2 regions of the Flavobacterium ginsenosidimutans genome follow, and region 2 is predicted to be linked to the other one. Evidence: riboswitches for the same ligand, from Rfam matches in the RefSeq annotation. Region 2 holds a riboswitch; the other holds the start of a gene.
The links. Region 2 has a riboswitch for S-adenosylmethionine ahead of V6624_RS07430 (alpha/beta fold hydrolase). Riboswitches for the same ligand answer to the same signal wherever they lie in the genome.
Positions count from the first base shown of each region.

Region 1 (9,116 bases), 2.0 Mb from region 2:
AAATTATGGTATCTTTTATTTGGATCTGCTATCCCAATATTATGATTTTCGTATAAATTTAAACAATTATTAATCAGTACCTTATAGTATAAACACTCAAAATTGTTTCATTTTATAAAATGGAACAACTTCGAAGGTTTCTAAGTATATTTTAAGACAAAAAAAAATCGCAATAATCAATTTGATCATTACGATTTTAAAAATAAATCAAAATGTAGTTTTCGGCGTATAATTTCTATTTTTCTGTTTTTGCATCCAATAAAACGGCCAATTGAATGCAAGGCGAATCAGAACGATTGCTCCAAGCATGATTGGTTCCGCGTTGAATTACAATATCTCCAGCTTTCAGTAAAGTTTCTTCTTCATCGACAATCAAGTAAATTTCTCCCGAAATAATAATGATATAATCTAAAGTATCTGTCTGATGCATTAAAGGATGCGGTTGTCCTTCTGGAGCTATCACACCTAAATCTTTATCGGGCGGAATCTGAACATAACGAAAATAACTTCCGTTTTTTGGTGTGTTTGGAAAAGCGGTATTTTCTATAACTTTTTCTTCAAATTTTGCTGGTGTCGAATCTGTTGACCAAATATCAGAAATAATTAATCCTGGAAAATGTTCTGATACATTGGTAACAATTTCATCTTGTTCTATAATTGATTTTCCGTTTCGTAAACCCGTTACGACTCTTCTTGGAATTGTTTTCATATTGTATGTATTGGCATTATTTTTTTTCTACCGACGAGATATTCCTACGGAATATTATTTATTTACTCAATCTAACTTAAACCATTCGGTAACTTCTCTTTCGATATTGTCTTTAATTTTTGGGTTTTCAAATTCATTTGAAGCAGGATTATATTCGTAATCTTTCTTCCATTTTTTATAATTCAAGGCAACTTTTTCAATGGCATCACAGATATAAAAAAGCTCTTCATTAGTCATTATCGGATGCAATGACAAACGCACCCAGCCCGGTTTATTGGTTTGGTTTTTCTGAAGTAATTCGTTTGTAATTGCTTTAGAACGTTTTTCATCAATATTGAACAAATAATGCGCATAAGTACTCGCACACGACCAGCCGCCACGAACCTGAATTCCAAAACGATCGTTTAAAAGTCTTACGATTAAATTGTAATGAATATCTTCGATCACAAAAGAAACACAGCCAATTCGGTCGCTTTTTAAATCTCCCAGAATAGATAAACCTTGTATTTTTTGAAGTCGTGAAAAACAAATATCCAGAAGTTCTTTTTCTCTTTTGGCAATCTTGTCAACGGTCATTTTTTCTTTTAATTCTAAAGCCAAAGCTGTTCGAATTACCTGAAGAAATCCTGGAGTTCCTCCATCTTCCCTAACTTCTATTACATCGCTGTAACAATAATTTCCTAACGGATTTGTCCATTTTACATTTCCGCCTCCCGGATTATCAGGAAACTCAGATTGATATAATTTTTCATCGAAAACCAAAACTCCGCAAGTTCCAGGTCCTCCCAAAAATTTATGTGGAGAAAAGAAAATAGCATCCAATTGCTGTTCTGGATCTTTTGGATGCATATCGATCTCTACATAAGGCGCAGAAGCTGCAAAATCGACAAAACATAAACCGCCATTTTGATGCATGATTTTAGCTAATTCATGATAAGGCGTAATAATTCCTGTAACATTCGAACAAGCTGTAAACGAACCAATTTTTATACTTCTATCAGCATATTTTTTAATTTCTTCTGAAAGGACTTTTGGATCTACTAAATTATTTTCGTCAGGCGAAAGAATCACAACTTCAGCATTGGTTTCATACCACGAAACTTGATTGGAATGATGCTCCATGTGCGTGATAAAAACTACAGGTTTATCTTGTTCATTTTCGTGGTTTTTTCTCAAACCAATAATGCGCTGCAATTTTGATAAAGCCGCCGTCATTCCAGTTCCTGTTGTCACCAAAACATCAGAGTCTTTTGCATTAACCGATTTTTTGATAATTTCCCTTGCATGCTGATAAGCGTATGTAGAAGTTTTTCCTGTCTGACTTGAAAATGAATGCGTGTTGGCAATCATCGGACCAATTTTATTAAGCATTATATCTTCAATCGGAACGTACAACCTTCCGCTGGCAACCCAATCTGCATAAACGAGATTTTGTTCTCCATAAACCGATTCAAAAATATGATCTATTCCTACTGTGTTTTCTCTAAATTTAGAAAAGTAACATTCAGATTCTGTTGGTTTCGTTGTTGACTCAATAGCATTCATTTCCTTATCATTTTTTTAATTAACTAAATTTATTCTTTCTCAATTTTTGTCATTCCGAGGAACGAGGAATCTCCGTCCTATGTTCCGCAAAGATTGATTGCCTTTTTTGAGGAGCTTCTTGCGGAGATCCTTCCTTCGTCAGGATGACAAGATTGCGCATTCTTTATTAAATTTTATTCTCCACAAGCGCTTTTAAAGTAGATTGCAATTCTTCTCCATGAAGATTTTTTGCAACAATTATTCCTTTCGAATCCACTAAATAATTAGCAGGAATAGCTCTTACTCCATAAAGTTTGGCAACAGCACTATTCCAGAAAAGTAAATCAGAAACATGTGTCCATGTCAAGTTATCATCTTGAATTCCTTTAATCCAATTTTCTTTCTTTTTATCCAATGAAATTGCTACAATGTTGAATCCTTTATCATGAAATTCTTTGTACGCAGCAACGATATTTGGATTTTCTTTTCGGCAAGGACCACACCATGAAGCCCAAAAATCAACTAAAGTGTAGCCTTTTAAATTTTGGTAAAGACGAACTGGTTTTCCTTCAGGATCATTAGCAGTAAAATCAGGGGCTTTTTTACCAATCGCTAATCCGTCTAAAACGGTAACCAGTTCTTTAAGTTCTTTCACGTAAGTGGTACTTTGAAGACTTTTATCTAGCAAAGCAATATTTTGTGTAATCTGTTCTGGAGACAATCGATACGACCAGTTTCTGTATAAAACGTATGCAGAAACCAAAGAATTTGGATGTTCTGTAATGAATTTGCTGATTTCTACATCTTTCGTCTTTTTATAAGTTTCGAACAAATCTTGAGAAGCCGAACCTTCTACAACCGAATTGCTGTAATATTTCTTCGGATTTAATTGAACCGTAATTGGTGTTTTTTCTAAGAAAATATACAATGGCGAACTTGCTGTATTTACGCTCAATCCGTATAATTCTGGTGTTTTTACTTTTGTTTTAAAGCTAAAATTTCCGTCTTTTACTTTTACCGAATCAATAGTTGTAAACATTTTATTGTGAAACTTTTGCAGATAAACATATTGCGCCACAGTATCGACAACTGTTCCTTTTAATTGTAAATTACTTTCCTGTGCCTGAGTTTGAAAAACTCCAAGAAACAAGGCAAAACCTAATAGTATTTTTTTCATTTTATTTTTAGTTTTAAGATTAGACAAAAGAGTTTCAGGCCAATGCCAAAAAGTATTAGCGAATAATATTTTAAAAAGAAGATCTAAGAGAGATTATGTTTTCACATTCGAAAAGTGGCAAGACTATATTCTTCAAAAATTGAATTCAAAAGTTCGTAACCGGCGTATAATATCAAGTCTGCTTTCATTTTAAAAAAATAAAGATTTAACGTTGATGATCTTATTCAGATTTTGAGGAAATCTTTTCTTATCTGTCCGTTTAACGGAAGGATTTAGCACCTTATTCGGCAACAGGTTGCTAAGACTTCATCGGGCCTATTCCCTCAGTCTTTCTGGATAAGTATCATTTTATAAATTTTCTGTGATACAAATATATATTAATTCTACAGAATTAGTCAAGTTTAAAATTGTTTTTTTTGAATTTTATTTTTAATTGAGTTGAAAAACAACTTCAATATCAATAAAATCAAGGCATTAAAAGCTAAAAATATTTTTAATGATAATTCGTTTTATAAAATAAATTCATACGTTTTATCAAAAACAGAGAATAAATTTCACTTCTTTTTAAAGAAAAACATAAAGATATTTGTTCGTTTCCAGATTAGAAAGCGATTCTTTCAACCCGTTTTCTAGATTTGTAGTAATAGATCGTAGAACTTCTTTTAAGTCTTTAAAATTGGTTGGTTTTATGAAATAACAGACAGCGCCAAGATTTGCAGCGGTATCCATATCATTTTTATACGAAGAAGTCGAAATCATAATTACAGGAATGTTTTTATAACGCTCATCCGATTTTAATTGTTTCAAACATTCCCAGCCGTTCATTATAGGCATATTCAAGTCTAGAAAAACAACTTCAGGAATTTCATTTTGTTTCTCTATCATTTTTAAAGCTTCGCTTCCATTTTCTGCGCAATGACAAATAATATTTTCATCTATATCGGCCAATGCCTCGCAAAACATTTCTGCGTCATCCCTATCGTCATCAGCTAATAGAATTATTTTTTTTATCATATTTAAATGTCTTTTTCTTTTTGCTCAAATGGCAATGTTATAATAAAAACAGCTCCTTTATTTGGAACTCCAGAAGCAGTAATACTTCCGCCGTGGCGTTCCGCTATTTTTTTACAAAGCGATAATCCTAAGCCAGTTCCTTCATAACGGTCTTTAGAATTAAGTCGTGTAAACGTCTCAAATATACGGCCTGTTTGATCAAGATCAAAACCAATTCCGTTATCTTCTACCGTAATAATTGCAAATTTTTTATCCTCTTCAATTTGTTCTTTCGCAGTAATAATAATTTCCGAAGCGGTATCTTCTTTAGCAAATTTAATAGAATTATTAATCAGGTTGTAAAACAATTGATATAATAAAACAGAAGCTCCTTCTAAAACGGGAAGATCTTGGTAATAAATTTTTGCGCCTGTTTTTTGAAGCACGATTTCCAGATCAGTTTCTATGTTTTTAATGGTTTCATTTAAATCGACAATTGTAGCTTTTTGCGAATCGGCATTGATTTTAGAATAGGCCAATACGCCATCAATCATGTTAAACATACGATCTGCCGCGACATGAATTCTATCAAAAAATTTCGAAGCAGATTCGTCTAATTGTCCTTCCAAATGATCTTCGAGACGACTGACAAATGTTTTAATTTTTCTAATCGGTTCTTTTAAATCGTGCGAAGCAACATGAGCGAATTGCTGCAAATCGTCATTAGAACGCTGTAATTCTTTCGTTCGTTCGGCTACCAAAATTTCTAGCTTTTCAGTAGTTGATTTTTGTTCATGAATATCAGTGCAGGTACCAAACCATTTATTGATTATTCCTTCTTTATCTTTGATTGGAACCGCTTTACTTAAAAACCATCGATATCCTCCAGTATTTGCATTTCTTAAACGAAATTCAAGCTGATAAGAAGAACCTGCATGAACACTTTCGTGCCAGCCTTTTGACACTAAATAAACATCATCAGGATGCAATTTTGAAATCCAGCTTGAATCTCCAAATTCATGTTCTTCATAACCGGTGTATTCGTACCAGCGACTGTTATAATAATCAACAAAACCGTCTGGATTGGCTGTCCAAATAATTTGCGGAACTAAATCTGCGAGCTGCCTAAATTTTTCTTCGCTTTCTGTAATTACATTTTGAAGCTCTTTCTGCGAAGTAATATCGCTAGATGCACCAAACCATTCAATGATCTTTTCTTGATCGTCTAATATTGGAACTACTCTAGAAAAAACCCATCCTATAGAATCGTCTGGATTTATCACTCTGTGTTCCATTTCGAAAATGCTTTTTTCTATTATAGATTTAGAAATAAGATCTACTGCTCTTCTTAAATCATTTGGATGAATAAATTTATCCAGCCAATTAACACGTTTTTCGCCAGAATTAGATAAACGCCCATCTCCTTCAAGATTTTGCATAATCATCCAATCGGCATCCATTCGATAGACTAAATCAGATGATGCATTGACTAGCGCTCTAAAACGGCTTTCGCTTTCTTCCATTTTTTGGCGCGCTACAACTTGCTGTGTAACTTCAACCGCCACTTGTATCATTCCAGTTATCTGACCATCTTCAATCAACGGACGATAGGCCAGATTATAGTAGTAATCTTTTAATTCTCCCGTACGATTATGCGGAACCAAAACTTCGCTTTGGTCAAAAGGAATTCCTTCATTATAAACTTTTAAAAGCTGTTCCCAAACGTACTGACCTTCTAGTTCTGGCAAAACATCAATCAATCGCATGCCAATAACTTCTTGGCCTCGACCAATCATTTGAAGCATGTGCGTGTTTATCTGTTCAATTATGAGATCATCTCCTCTAAGCACTAAAGTTGGTGCAGGTGTTTGGTGAATCATTTTTCTGAAACGACTCTCGCTTTGTTGCAGTTTTTCTTCTGCCAGTTTAATTTCAGTAATATCTCTTGTTGTTCCAGCAACAACTTCAACTTCTCCTTTTTCATTAAATACTGGAACTAAAATATAATCATAAATTCTCCTTCCTAATTCTGCGTGCGGAAAAGAAACAGTTCCTCTTACGGCTCTTTTTTCGGCAACTACGGTGTCTATTTCTTGTTCATGCATTTCGGCATGCCAATCTTCATAACCATTTTCTCTTAGCCCACGCCCGATCGCATCTTCTGCCGTTTTGCCCCACATACTCAATAAGGCTTTGTTTGCATACGTGAACTTATAATCAAGATCAAATACATAAACTAGATCGGGAGTTGCATTTATTATAGAATTGTAAAGTCTTTTTTGTTTTTCGGCATCAATTAATGCATTATTCAAAGCGTTTTCTGCATTTTTCTTTTCAGTGATATCTTCCATCGTCACCACCAATAATTCGCCTTGTTTTACTGTAGTAAATTTGAACCATTTTTTGGCATTTTCATCTCCATACCAATTTTCAAAATTAGTTGTAATTCCTGTTTCTGCAGTTTCAATAATTTTTTGGAGAATATTAGTTTTTTCAATTTTAGAAAAAACTTCGCTGAATCTTTTGCCCTTATAATCAGCAATATTGATCCAATTTATAATGTAGGTATTAAACAGCAAAATGGAGAAATCTTCGACCTTGCCTTTTTTATCATATAAAGATTTTAAAACTGCAATACCGTTAGGCGCAGAATTAAAAACAGTTTGAAAAAGGTCTAAATTATTTATTAGCTCCATTATAGTTTTGAGTTAAAATAATTTCTAATGCTGTATGATTTTTTCCAAAGGCCTTCCGAATTTGTTAAAATTCTTTCTCAAATATAGAGAAAAACCTTGTCACTTAAACATCAGTTAAAATGGAATTTAAAAATCGAAAAAGCCAAACTCTAAGATTTGGCTTTTAAACTTTAAATTTTAATTAATTCCTACTTTTTTATAGTATCTGTACTAATGGTTTCTGTAGTATCCATATTAATTGTATCTACTTCAGGTCCAACTGTATCAAACGTATTTTGAATCGAATCATTTTCATAAGAATCTGTTGTTGGAGTTTCATTCTTTTTACAAGAAAATACCAATCCAATCAATAGAATGAAAAAAGCGATTTTCGTTTTTAATATCGTTTTCATTATTATATTTTTTAAAATCTTATTTATAAAGTTAAAACCTCTATCGCAAACTTCTTTACACAATTTTAAAAACCTGTTATAGAAATCAAATAGTATCAACTCGATTAAGAGGAAAGAAGCTTGCAGTTTCCTATACAGATGTTTTTTATTGAATTAACTCTAACAAAAAAGAGCGGAAAAATTCCGCTCTTTTGTATCCTTTTAATCCGTTTTGGTTGCATCATTTTCAGAAATATCTCTATGGAAATTATTTTTATGCCTAAGTTCCTCGTAATCGTCATCATCACCCCAATCTCCTGTATTTTGCTGTTGAATCGGATTGTTTCTTTCTTTTAATTGTTCATCCTTATTTTCATCACTTGGAAAATACATTTGATAACCAAAAATAGGATCCCAATTTGATTCTTGAGTACGATCGATTCCATCTTGGAACAAACCGTTTTGTTCATTTCTTGTATCCATTTGTCTAACTATTTTTATACCATCACAAATTGAAAGTATGATTATTACTTCATAACGTAGACTCGTAAAATTCAACAAATTAAGTTAAGGGGCTGTTACATCATTTTGTAGAAATTTTATATGATTCTATTTAACAGTTCACTAAAATTAAGCAAAATATTTCCAACATTGATTAAGAAATTGTAAAAAAGAACATTATGTTTTGAATTGTAAAATAAAACTTATTTTTTGCTTTTTAGTTTGATAAAGAACAGCAATCGTTAATAAAAGAATAAAGCCTGTAAACACTAAGTTTACAGGCTTTATACCAATCTAAATCCCTAAAAGTAATTTTAAAAAGTAACCAGCTTAACTCCCAATGTAAGCCATCTTGAAGGCAGTGGCACTGCACCTACTTCATAATAAGTTGCATTGAAAATATTTTGTCCATCTAAGAAAATGGTGAATTTATTGATTGTCTGACTTACTCTAAAATCATTTACCCAGTAAGAAGGTCCTGTAATTCTTTCATTAAAACGAGTTGCAAACATTACAGACAGATTTTTAAACTGATAATCTATCGTATTGGTAATTTGATGTTTTAAAGAAGAAATTGCATATTTTGAATATGTTTCTGTACGGGCAGTTTTGAATTCTGAATCTAAATAAGTGTATCCAAGAAGAATGTTCAATCTAGAATCTTTAGAGAAATCAAATCTGTAAGTTCCACGTAAGTTGATTCCATTTGTGTTCAAATCTCCAGTATTCTGACTTTGCCAAGGCACGGTTGTTTCATTACGCATCCAATCGATATAATTGTCAATTTTTCTGTAGAAATAATTTGCATTCAAACTCAAAGCTCTTTTGTTGTATTTAAATCCAATTTCGCTCTGAAATGCATTTTCTGAATCTAAATCTGGGTTTCCAATATTTCCTGTTTGCTTCAAATACAAATCAGTAAACGAAGGAATTCTTTGGCTTGTACCAACATTTCCAATAATTTTAAAGGCATCAGTAATTGCATAACTTGCATCAATTCCAGGATAAATCTGCCATTTATAATCTGAATTATAGTTTAAATATGTTCCGATATTTACATCTAATTTTTCAGTAAAGCTTCTTCTATATTCTGCATACAATCCAACATTTTCGCGATCGTGATCTCCAATGTTTGAAGAGTGAAT
Region 1 is NZ_CP147988.1:5,215,199-5,224,314, forward strand. It holds gene V6624_RS22325 (cupin domain-containing protein) at 236-709, opposite strand; gene V6624_RS22330 (aminotransferase class V-fold PLP-dependent enzyme) at 776-2,254, opposite strand; gene V6624_RS22335 (TlpA disulfide reductase family protein) at 2,421-3,410, opposite strand; SAM riboswitch class I at 3,655-3,753, opposite strand; gene V6624_RS22340 (response regulator) at 3,975-4,424, opposite strand; gene V6624_RS22345 (PAS domain S-box protein) at 4,427-7,099, opposite strand; gene V6624_RS22350 (hypothetical protein) at 7,288-7,491, opposite strand; gene V6624_RS22355 (hypothetical protein) at 7,693-7,953, opposite strand; gene V6624_RS22360 (TonB-dependent receptor plug domain-containing protein) at 8,286-9,116, opposite strand, start outside.
Region 1: it holds a riboswitch for S-adenosylmethionine, as region 2 does, so the genes downstream of both, V6624_RS22335 (TlpA disulfide reductase family protein) here and V6624_RS07430 (alpha/beta fold hydrolase) in region 2, are expected to answer to the same signal.

Region 2 (9,116 bases):
GTTTTAGCTACCGAACAGTATTTCTCGAAAGAAAGCTGTGCCGCTTTTTTTGCTTTATCAGGGTTGATTTCTCCTTCTAAATAAAAAACCACATCGATTTCTTTGAAAGGTTTTGCTTCTTCAATCTGAACTCGTGTTCCTTCAACCTCAGCATTAAAAGAAGTAATTTCCTGACGTTGCTTTTTCAAGATTGAAATCATATCAATAGCGCTGCATCCCGCAACTCCCATTAATACCAATTCCATTGGACTTGCACCTAAATCGCTTCCGCCAAATTCGGCTCTGCTGTCAACGTCAACTATGTGTCCGCGTTCATTTTTTACTTTAAAATGAAATGCGTCATTTACTCTGTTTAAAGTTACTTTCATTGTGTTGTTATTTTTTTGTTTTTTAATTCAAATCAAAAATCTACAGTCTAAAATCTGCAATCTAAAATCAATTACCCTTTATCAGATAATCTCAAAATATCTCCGAAAACTCCTCTCGCCGTTACCGCAGAACCTGCACCAGCTCCCTGAATAACAATTGGACGATCTCCGTAAGATTCTGTGTAAATTTCGAAGAAAGAATCAGAACCTTTTAATCCGCCCAATGCAGTATCTTTTGGTACTGAAACTAATTTTACTTCTAAATTTCCTTTATCATTCTGCAAATCTCCAGACAATTCACCAATATATCTTAAAACGTGATTTGGCTGTTGCTCTGCTTTTATTTTAGCATAAATTGGATCAAATTCTTTTAATTTCGTTAAGAAATCTGCGGCACTTCCTTCACGTAAGTGTTCTGGAATTAAATTCTGAATTGAGATTTCCTCAAATTCATTTTGCAAATCCAATTCTCTAGCTAAAATTAATAATTTTCTACCAACATCATTTCCGCATAAATCCTCACGTGGATCTGGCTCTGTGTATCCGTTATCAATTGCTTCTTGCAAGATTTCGCTAAACGGCGCATCTTTCGCTGAGAAATTATTGAATAAATAACTTAATGTCCCAGAGAAAACTCCTTTTATTTTTGTGATGTTTTCTCCAGAAAGGTGCAATAATTTAATGGTATCAATTAACGGCAACCCTGCTCCAACATTGGTTTCATATAAGTAATTCTTTTGATTTTCTGCCAAAGCTTTTCTTAGTTCTTTATAAAAACCATAAGTTAACGTATTTGCTACTTTATTCGAAGAAATCAAATCGAAACTGCTTTCTACAAGTGGGATATAATTCTCAACGAAAGTAGCGCTTGCTGTATTGTCAATTGCAATTAAGTTTTCTAAATGATGTTCATTCGCATAAGCGATAATATCTTTAATGGTGTAAGCCTCGCCTTTAGTCGCAATTTCGTTTTTCCAATTGCTGTTAACACCGTATTTATTCAAAAGCAGTTTTTTAGAATTTGCAATTGCAAACACATTTAGCTTAATATCTTTACGTTTTTCAATTGCAGCAGCCGATTCTAAAATCTGGTTGATTAAAGTCCCTCCAACTAATCCGTGGCCGAAAATCGCAATGTTGATCTTTTTAGAAACACCAAAAATCTCTCCGTGAATTACGTTTAAAGCTTTATTTAATTCCTCTTTTTTAACAACTAAACTCACGTTTTTACCCGTTACCGTGTTGTTGAACAAAATCGGAACAATTTTATTTTTGATTAAAGCGGTATATGGTTTATGAAAAGTACTCAAATCCTGTCCAATAATCGAAATTACTGATACATTATCTGTTACCGTAATTTGATTTACGTCTTTAGAATAAAAGTCATTTTCGAATTCTTTTTCTAATTCCACCATTGCAAGAGTAGCTTTTTCTGTTGCCACAACAAGTCCGATTCCTCTTTCTGAAGAACCTTGAGAAATGATGCTTACACTAATATTGTGATCGCCCATTACTTTAAAAATTCGAGCATCAACTCCCGCTTTTCCAAGTAATCCGCGTCCTTCAAGATTTACTAATGATACATTTTCTAAAACAGAAAGCGTTTTAATTCCTTCTTTAGAAGAATCAGATGTAATTAAAGTTCCACGGTTTTCGTGGTTGAACGTATTTAAAATTCGTAACGGAATGTTTTTTTCTAATAACGGAATTATTGTTTTAGCATGTAAAATCGTTGCACCAAAATTTGCCAGCTCATTTGCTTCGTTGAATGATAAATATTCAATTTTCTTCGCATCAGCAACTAAATCTGGATTTGCAGTATAGATTCCGTCTACGTGCGTGAAGTTTTGTAATTCTTCAGCATTTAAATAATTTGCGATTAACGAAGCGGTATAATTACTGCCATTTCTACCTAAAGTAGTTGTGTCGTTGTTGTTGTTTGAGCCAATGAAGCCCGTAACTATATTAACCGTTTCGCCGTTATGTTCTTTAAAATAATTGACTACGTTTTTCTTTGAAAGCTGCTCTAAAGGCTGTGCATCACCAAATTTAGAATCGGTTTTCAACAAATCTCTCGTATCTACAAAATTGGCTGGAATTCCTTTTTCCAATAAAATAGCCGTCAATAATTTAGCCGAAAGCAATTCTCCTTTTGACAAAATCTGATCTTTGATTTTTTTGCTGTAATCGCCAATTAAGCTTACACCTTCAAAAAGTTTATCTAATACATTAAATTCTTCCGATAAATCTACATTCGGATAATCTGATATTTGATATTTTTTGAAATTTTCTAATAATTCTTTATAACTGCCATTTTTAGCAGCAATGCTTAAAATAAATTCTAATTCATCAGTAGCGTTTCCACGTGCAGAAACTACAACGGCAATTTTTTCACCTTGACTTACTTTATCAGAAATGATTGAAACAACTTTATTAAGTCCTTCTCCGTTTGCTAACGATTTACCTCCAAATTTTAATACTTTCATTTTATTTCTTTATTGTTTCTGCCTTAAAAATGTCGGCAAGTAAATAATCTAATTGTTTGTACTCGATTAAAAAAGCGTCATGTCCGTGAACCGAATCAATTTCGCTATAGAAAACATTGTCTTTAAACTTCTTTAATTCCTCATAGGTTTCGACATTTTCTTTGGCCGTAAAAAATAAGTCTGAATTGATTCCTACGATATGAATTGAAGCTTTTGTTTTAGACAATAAGTTTTCAAAACTTTCACTATTTCTAGTAATATCAATTGTTTTAAGCAATTGATTCATTAATTTATAAGAAGACAATTGGAATCTTTTCTGCAATTTTTTTCCGTGATGTGCGAGCCAGCTTTCGATATTAAAAATCAAAAGATCTTGATTTACAGTTCGCTGAAATTTTTCTTTAAATGATTCTGGCGAACGGTAACACAACATGGCATGAATTCTCGCATCTTCAATTGGTCTTGAAGAATTGTTTAGAATCTGTTCTTGCAGGAAGCAATTGGCGATAAGCCAATCCGTAGATTTCCAGTCACTCGCAATCGGAATAAGATTTTCTGTAATATTTGGCGCTAAAGCTAAAATTTCCCAAGCAATTCCGCCACCAACAGAACCTCCGATAACCGCAAAAAGCTTTTCGATATTTAAAATTTTTACACCTTCAATAAAGATTCTTGCAATGTCTCTTGCTGTAAAATCAAGATAATTTTCGATTAAGAAAGAATTGCTTCCGTTTCCTGGAATATCAAAAGCCAAAATGGTATAAACATCAGTATCAATGGTTTTACCTTGACCAATTAAGTCATTCCACCAGCCATTTTCTCCAGTAACTTGCGAATTTCCAGTTAAAGCATGATTAACCAAAACAATAGGCGCGCTGTGCAGCGGTTGTCCTGCCAGCGTAAAGCTTAATGGTATAGAATGATAAGTTGCACCACTTTCTGTGATGAAATCTTGAATTATAATGGGATTTGGTATATTTTCCAATTTCAAATCTGTTGTATTATTGATTTGTATATGGAAATATTAGAAAGAAAAACTAGGTTTAACTAGAAAAAATCTTGTTGTTATCTTTCCACGTTTGGCGTGGTAGAATGTAGCACCTTCTTCGTTTTACCGAAGGGTTGCTAAGGCTTCATCGGGTCTAATCCCTCGTCCTTTCTTTATAACATTTCAATACGTGTTTGAACTTAACGAGTGCAAATTAACTACTAATTTCTCTAACAAACAAATTTTATCTAAAAGTGTTTGTTAAATTTCTGAGACTTACTTTAGCAAAAACTATTATACGCAAAAATTTACCGAACATAAATGCCCAGTAAAATTATGCAGGTTTTAACCTAATTTATGTCGCTTTTCTGTTTAGATGAAAAGCGTTTCATTCTCTTTTGAATACATTAAAAACAATAAAGAATTTGGTACTTTTTTTACAGTACTTTTATCTTCTTCTGTAATTCCGAATCTTGGGTGAGCCAATTCGTTTGTTGGCGGTGGCGGATTATTTTTTCTTGTCCTTCTGTTTTTCAAGTTTGAAATTTTCTCTGCTAAGTAGTTCAATGTGCTCATGATATTAAGTTTTAGTTCAGTTTGCGTTTTATAATCTTTATTTCTCTTTTATGTTTGTGTTAAGCCCTTTTCGGGAATAAAAAAACCCTTTTGGATTTTTAGATACCAAAAGGGTTTAAGTTTTTAAACTCATTTATACTTTTAGTATCGACAGACGTGTACGCAAATAAGCGCGACAGCAAACATCTTGTTCATCTGTAAGGATTTATTCATCTGTGATTTATATTGTAATTTTAAATTTTGCATTTGTGTTAAATTAAAAAGCCTCCCAAATATTTTATGGGAGGCTCTTACTATATATTGTTTTCTTACAATTTATTAAGCAATAGACAACCCAGCCTCGGTAATAACCGAAATGGCGCAAAACATTTTGTTGACTTTTAAGTTCATTTGATTTCTAGTAGTTTTTGGGTATAACAAATATGCAAATATTTTTTTTATTACACAAATGAAATTCAAGAATTTAATTACAAATTTCGTTGAAAATGTGTTTTTTCACGACAAAAACCACCTTACAAATACAATTGTAAGATAAATAAGAACAAAAAATGTAGAATTAAGCTTTTTTCGCTTCTAAAACTTCCTATAACAAATCAGTTTATCAAAGAACATTGGTTATATTTTTCTATTTTTTGAGAAAATTTAAGACCAAATAGCCTCTTTATTTCTAATTCTTTCTGCAATTTTTAGAATATCGGTTATAATTCCTCTCGAAATTGCTTGTTTACATGCCGGTGCGCTCTGAATTACAATAGGAACATTCGCGTAAGATTTCGTGAAAATTTCAAAAATGGTATCCGAGCCTTTCAATTGACCGATTGGAGAATCTGTTGGTTCAGAAATTAATTTGACTTCGAGAGTTCCTTTTTCAACATCAAATTCGCCAACAAATCTCAAAACATGATTTTCGGCTTGCGTGATTTTAGCAATTTTAAAAGACTTATCGACTTCCTCTTTATTCAAGATGCCATTTTTCTCCAAATGCTGTTCAGTAATAAAGGGTTTGACTTTAATATCTGAAAGCTCAAAATCTTTTCCTATTTCTCTCGCCAAAATCAGAAGCTTTCTTGCGGTATCATTTCCAGATAAATCCTCTTTAAATGTCGATTTCATCAAACCTAAAAGACTTGCATCTTTTAAAACAGATGAAAATGAAACATCTTCAGATGAAAATCGGTTAAAGACATAACTTAAATTATCTGAAAAAACACCTCGGATTTTAGTGATTTTTTCTCCCGAATAATATAAATCTCTTAAAGTCTGTAAAACTGGAATTCCAGTGTCGACCGAAGTTTCGTAAAGAAATTCCTTGTCGTACTTTTTAAGATTTGCACGCAATTCTTTATACAAATCGATCGGAAGCGTGTTGGCTTTCTTATTTACTGCTACAATATTAAATCCGTTTTGAATTAAAGTGTTGTAATGTTTTACGAGTTCGTCGCTAGCTGTTGCATCAACGGCAATTAGATTTTCGAATTCATTTTCTTGTGCAAACTCGACAATATCTTCTACCTTAAAAGGAACTGCCAATTGTCTGAAATTGGTTTCCCAAGAATACCCAACACCTTCTTTCTCAAAAAAAGCAACCGTTGAATTGGTTATAATTGGAAAATGAAAATCAACATTTTTGCTTTCAAGAAAAAATTCCTGACTTTCAATAATCTGATTAATCAAAGTGCTTCCGATATTTCCAATTCCGAAAAGGATAATGTTTATTTTAAGCTTTGACATAATTTCTAACATTTTAGTTTTTAACCACAATTAAGACACACTGCAGTGCGCCTCTACATGGTTTAATTTATAAAGATGTTTTTCACAAAAAATTACCTTTAGCACAATGGCTAAAGGCAATCTTTCAAACAAAAAACAAAAAAACCTAATTTTTATTGATGCTGTATTGAGAAAGTTTAACGCTCTCAAAAACAGCTTCCAGATCAGCAATTAAATCCTCAATATCTTCAATTCCCACAGACAGACGAACCAAATCTTTAGAAACTCCTGTTTCTATTTGCTCTTCATCTGTCAATTGCTGATGCGTTGTACTTGCTGGATGAATAATTAATGATTTTGTATCACCAATATTTGCCAGTAGAGAGAATAATTTAGTTTCATCTACTACTTTTTTAGCAGCATCAAAACCTCCTTTTAATCCAAAAGTGATAATTCCGCTTTGGCCTTGCGGTAAATATTCTTTAGCCAAATCGTAATATTTGCTTGATTTTAAACCTGGGTAATTTACCCAAACTACCTCATCTTGTTTTTCTAACCATTCAGCTAGAGCCAAAGCATTTTCGCTATGTTTCTTGATTCGGATTGGCAGCGTTTCTAATCCTTGAATGATCTGGAAAGCATTAAATGGACTCAAAGCAGCACCAAAATCACGTAAACCTTCAATTCGAGCTTTTGCAATAAAAGCCGCATTTCCTAAAGCTTCGTGATATACTAATCCATGGTATCCTGCAGACGGTTCAGTAAATTCAGGGAATTTTCCGTTAGACCAGTCAAAGTTTCCAGCATCAATGATAACGCCTCCTAATGAAGTTCCGTTTCCAGCAATATATTTAGTTAAGGAGTGAATTACAATATCGGCACCATATTTAATTGGGTTTAATAAATAAGGTGTCGCAACTGTATTGTCTACTATAAATGGCACTTTGAATGCTTTGGCTTCCGCCGAAATTCCTTTTAAATCCAATATATCTAATTTTGGATTTCCAAGAGATTCAACAAAAAATGCTCTTGTATTTTCTTTTGCTGCTTTGGTAAAGTTTTCAGGTTTTGAAGGATCAACAAATGTTGTTGTAATTCCTAATCTTGGTAAAGTAACTTTTAAAAGATTATAAGTTCCTCCATATAAACTGTTTGATGCAACAATATGATCTCCTGCTTTAAGCAAAGTCAATAAAGTTGTCGAAATTGCCGATGCTCCAGAAGCCGTAACTACAGCCCCGATTCCGCCTTCGAGCGCAGCTAAACGCTGTTCCAAAACATCGTTTGTTGGGTTATTTAATCTTGTGTAAATAAATCCAGCTTCTGCAAGACCAAATAAATTGGCAGCGTGATCTGCGTTATTAAATACGTATGATGATGTCTGATAAATAGGCACGGCTCTTGTTCCTGCATTTTTAGTAACATCGTGTCCTGCATGTAGTGCGTTTGTTGCAAATTTTTGTGTACTCATGATTTCTTAGTTTTTTTAATATTGTTAATACTATTATATATTGTAATTGATTTTTGAAATTTTATAATTTGAAGTTTTAAGCCAAGAATTCTTCCGCTTCTTCTTCAAGCTCATACAACTGGAACAGCAACGATTTTTGCTTTACATTCTGTTCTTTTTCTATTCTTGTTGTTTCTCTTGTTACTTCTTCTGATGTATGATTGTTTTGTTGAGAATCGTTTCTCAATAAATATTCTAATGCAATTGAATTTAATGTTCTCATGATTTTAATTTTAAATGTGTTGAAATAAAAAAGCCCTTTCGGATGGCGACCAAAAGGGCTTATAGCTTAACTATAACAAAGATTCTACTCTTTCACTTTTGGCAACAGCAATGAGGGATGCACATTTGCATCATTTTACAACACATCATATTTCCTTTTGCTATTGTTTTCATTTTTTAAAATTATCTTGTTTTAAACTCGACTATTTCTATAGAGTAAAAGTAGTAATATTTATTTAACCACCAAATTAAAATTGAAATTTTCTTATATTTTTTTCTAAACCTTTTATTTAGGCCATAAAAAAACCTCTGCTATTCGGCAGAGGTTCTATTTATATAGTATTTGAAAAATAACTACAATAGTGTCTCTGCGGATAATTCCGGCATCTTACAAGACATCATATTGCAAACTGTAAATTTCATTTCTTTCTTTTCTTTTAACGTGGCAAAGTTGCGAACTATTTTTTAATCAGCCAAGTAAAAACTTAAATAATTTCCATTACCCTATCAATTTAGTATGTTTGTGTTAAATTTATACGTTTAAAAATAAAAAAAGTTGAACTTTAATTTGCAAATCAAAATGGTTTCATACCTTTGCACCCGAAACAGAGGAAAAATTTGAACTGATTGCAACCTCTTCATAATGAAATGATTTCGTTATGAATGCTGAAAAATTCATTTCAGTAGTAAAAAATGCTAAAGCAGAAACTCTCCTTTAGCCCTTTTAGCAATTACTTTTTCCCGCATAATTTTAATTAAAACAATTATTTTTACATTATTATGGCTTATTTATTTACGTCAGAATCTGTTAGTGAAGGGCATCCAGACAAAGTTGCAGATCAAATTTCGGATGCATTAATTGACAACTTTTTGGCATTTGATGCTGATTCTAAAGTAGCTTGCGAAACACTAGTTACAACTGGTCAAGTTATTTTAGCAGGTGAAGTAAAATCGAATACTTATCTTGATGTTCAGCAAATTGCAAGAGAAGTAATCCGTAAAATCGGATATACTAAAAGTGAGTATATGTTTGAAGCGAATTCATGTGGAATTCTTTCAGCTATTCACGAGCAATCTGCAGATATTAACCAAGGTGTTGACAGAGCTAAGCCAGAAGAGCAAGGTGCAGGTGACCAAGGAATGATGTTTGGTTATGCTACAAACGAAACTGAAAACTACATGCCTTTGGCATTAGATTTATCTCATAAATTATTACAAGAGTTAGCAATTTTAAGACGTGAAAACAAAGAAATCAC
Region 2 is NZ_CP147988.1:1,672,733-1,681,848, forward strand. It holds gene V6624_RS07420 (OsmC family protein) at 1-368, opposite strand, end outside; gene thrA (bifunctional aspartate kinase/homoserine dehydrogenase I) at 440-2,854, opposite strand; gene V6624_RS07430 (alpha/beta fold hydrolase) at 2,856-3,839, opposite strand; SAM riboswitch class I at 3,917-4,024, opposite strand; gene V6624_RS07435 (hypothetical protein) at 4,215-4,418, opposite strand; gene V6624_RS07440 (aspartate kinase) at 5,061-6,149, opposite strand; gene V6624_RS07445 (O-acetylhomoserine aminocarboxypropyltransferase/cysteine synthase family protein) at 6,295-7,599, opposite strand; gene V6624_RS07450 (hypothetical protein) at 7,676-7,861, opposite strand; gene metK (methionine adenosyltransferase) at 8,641-9,116, shown strand, end outside.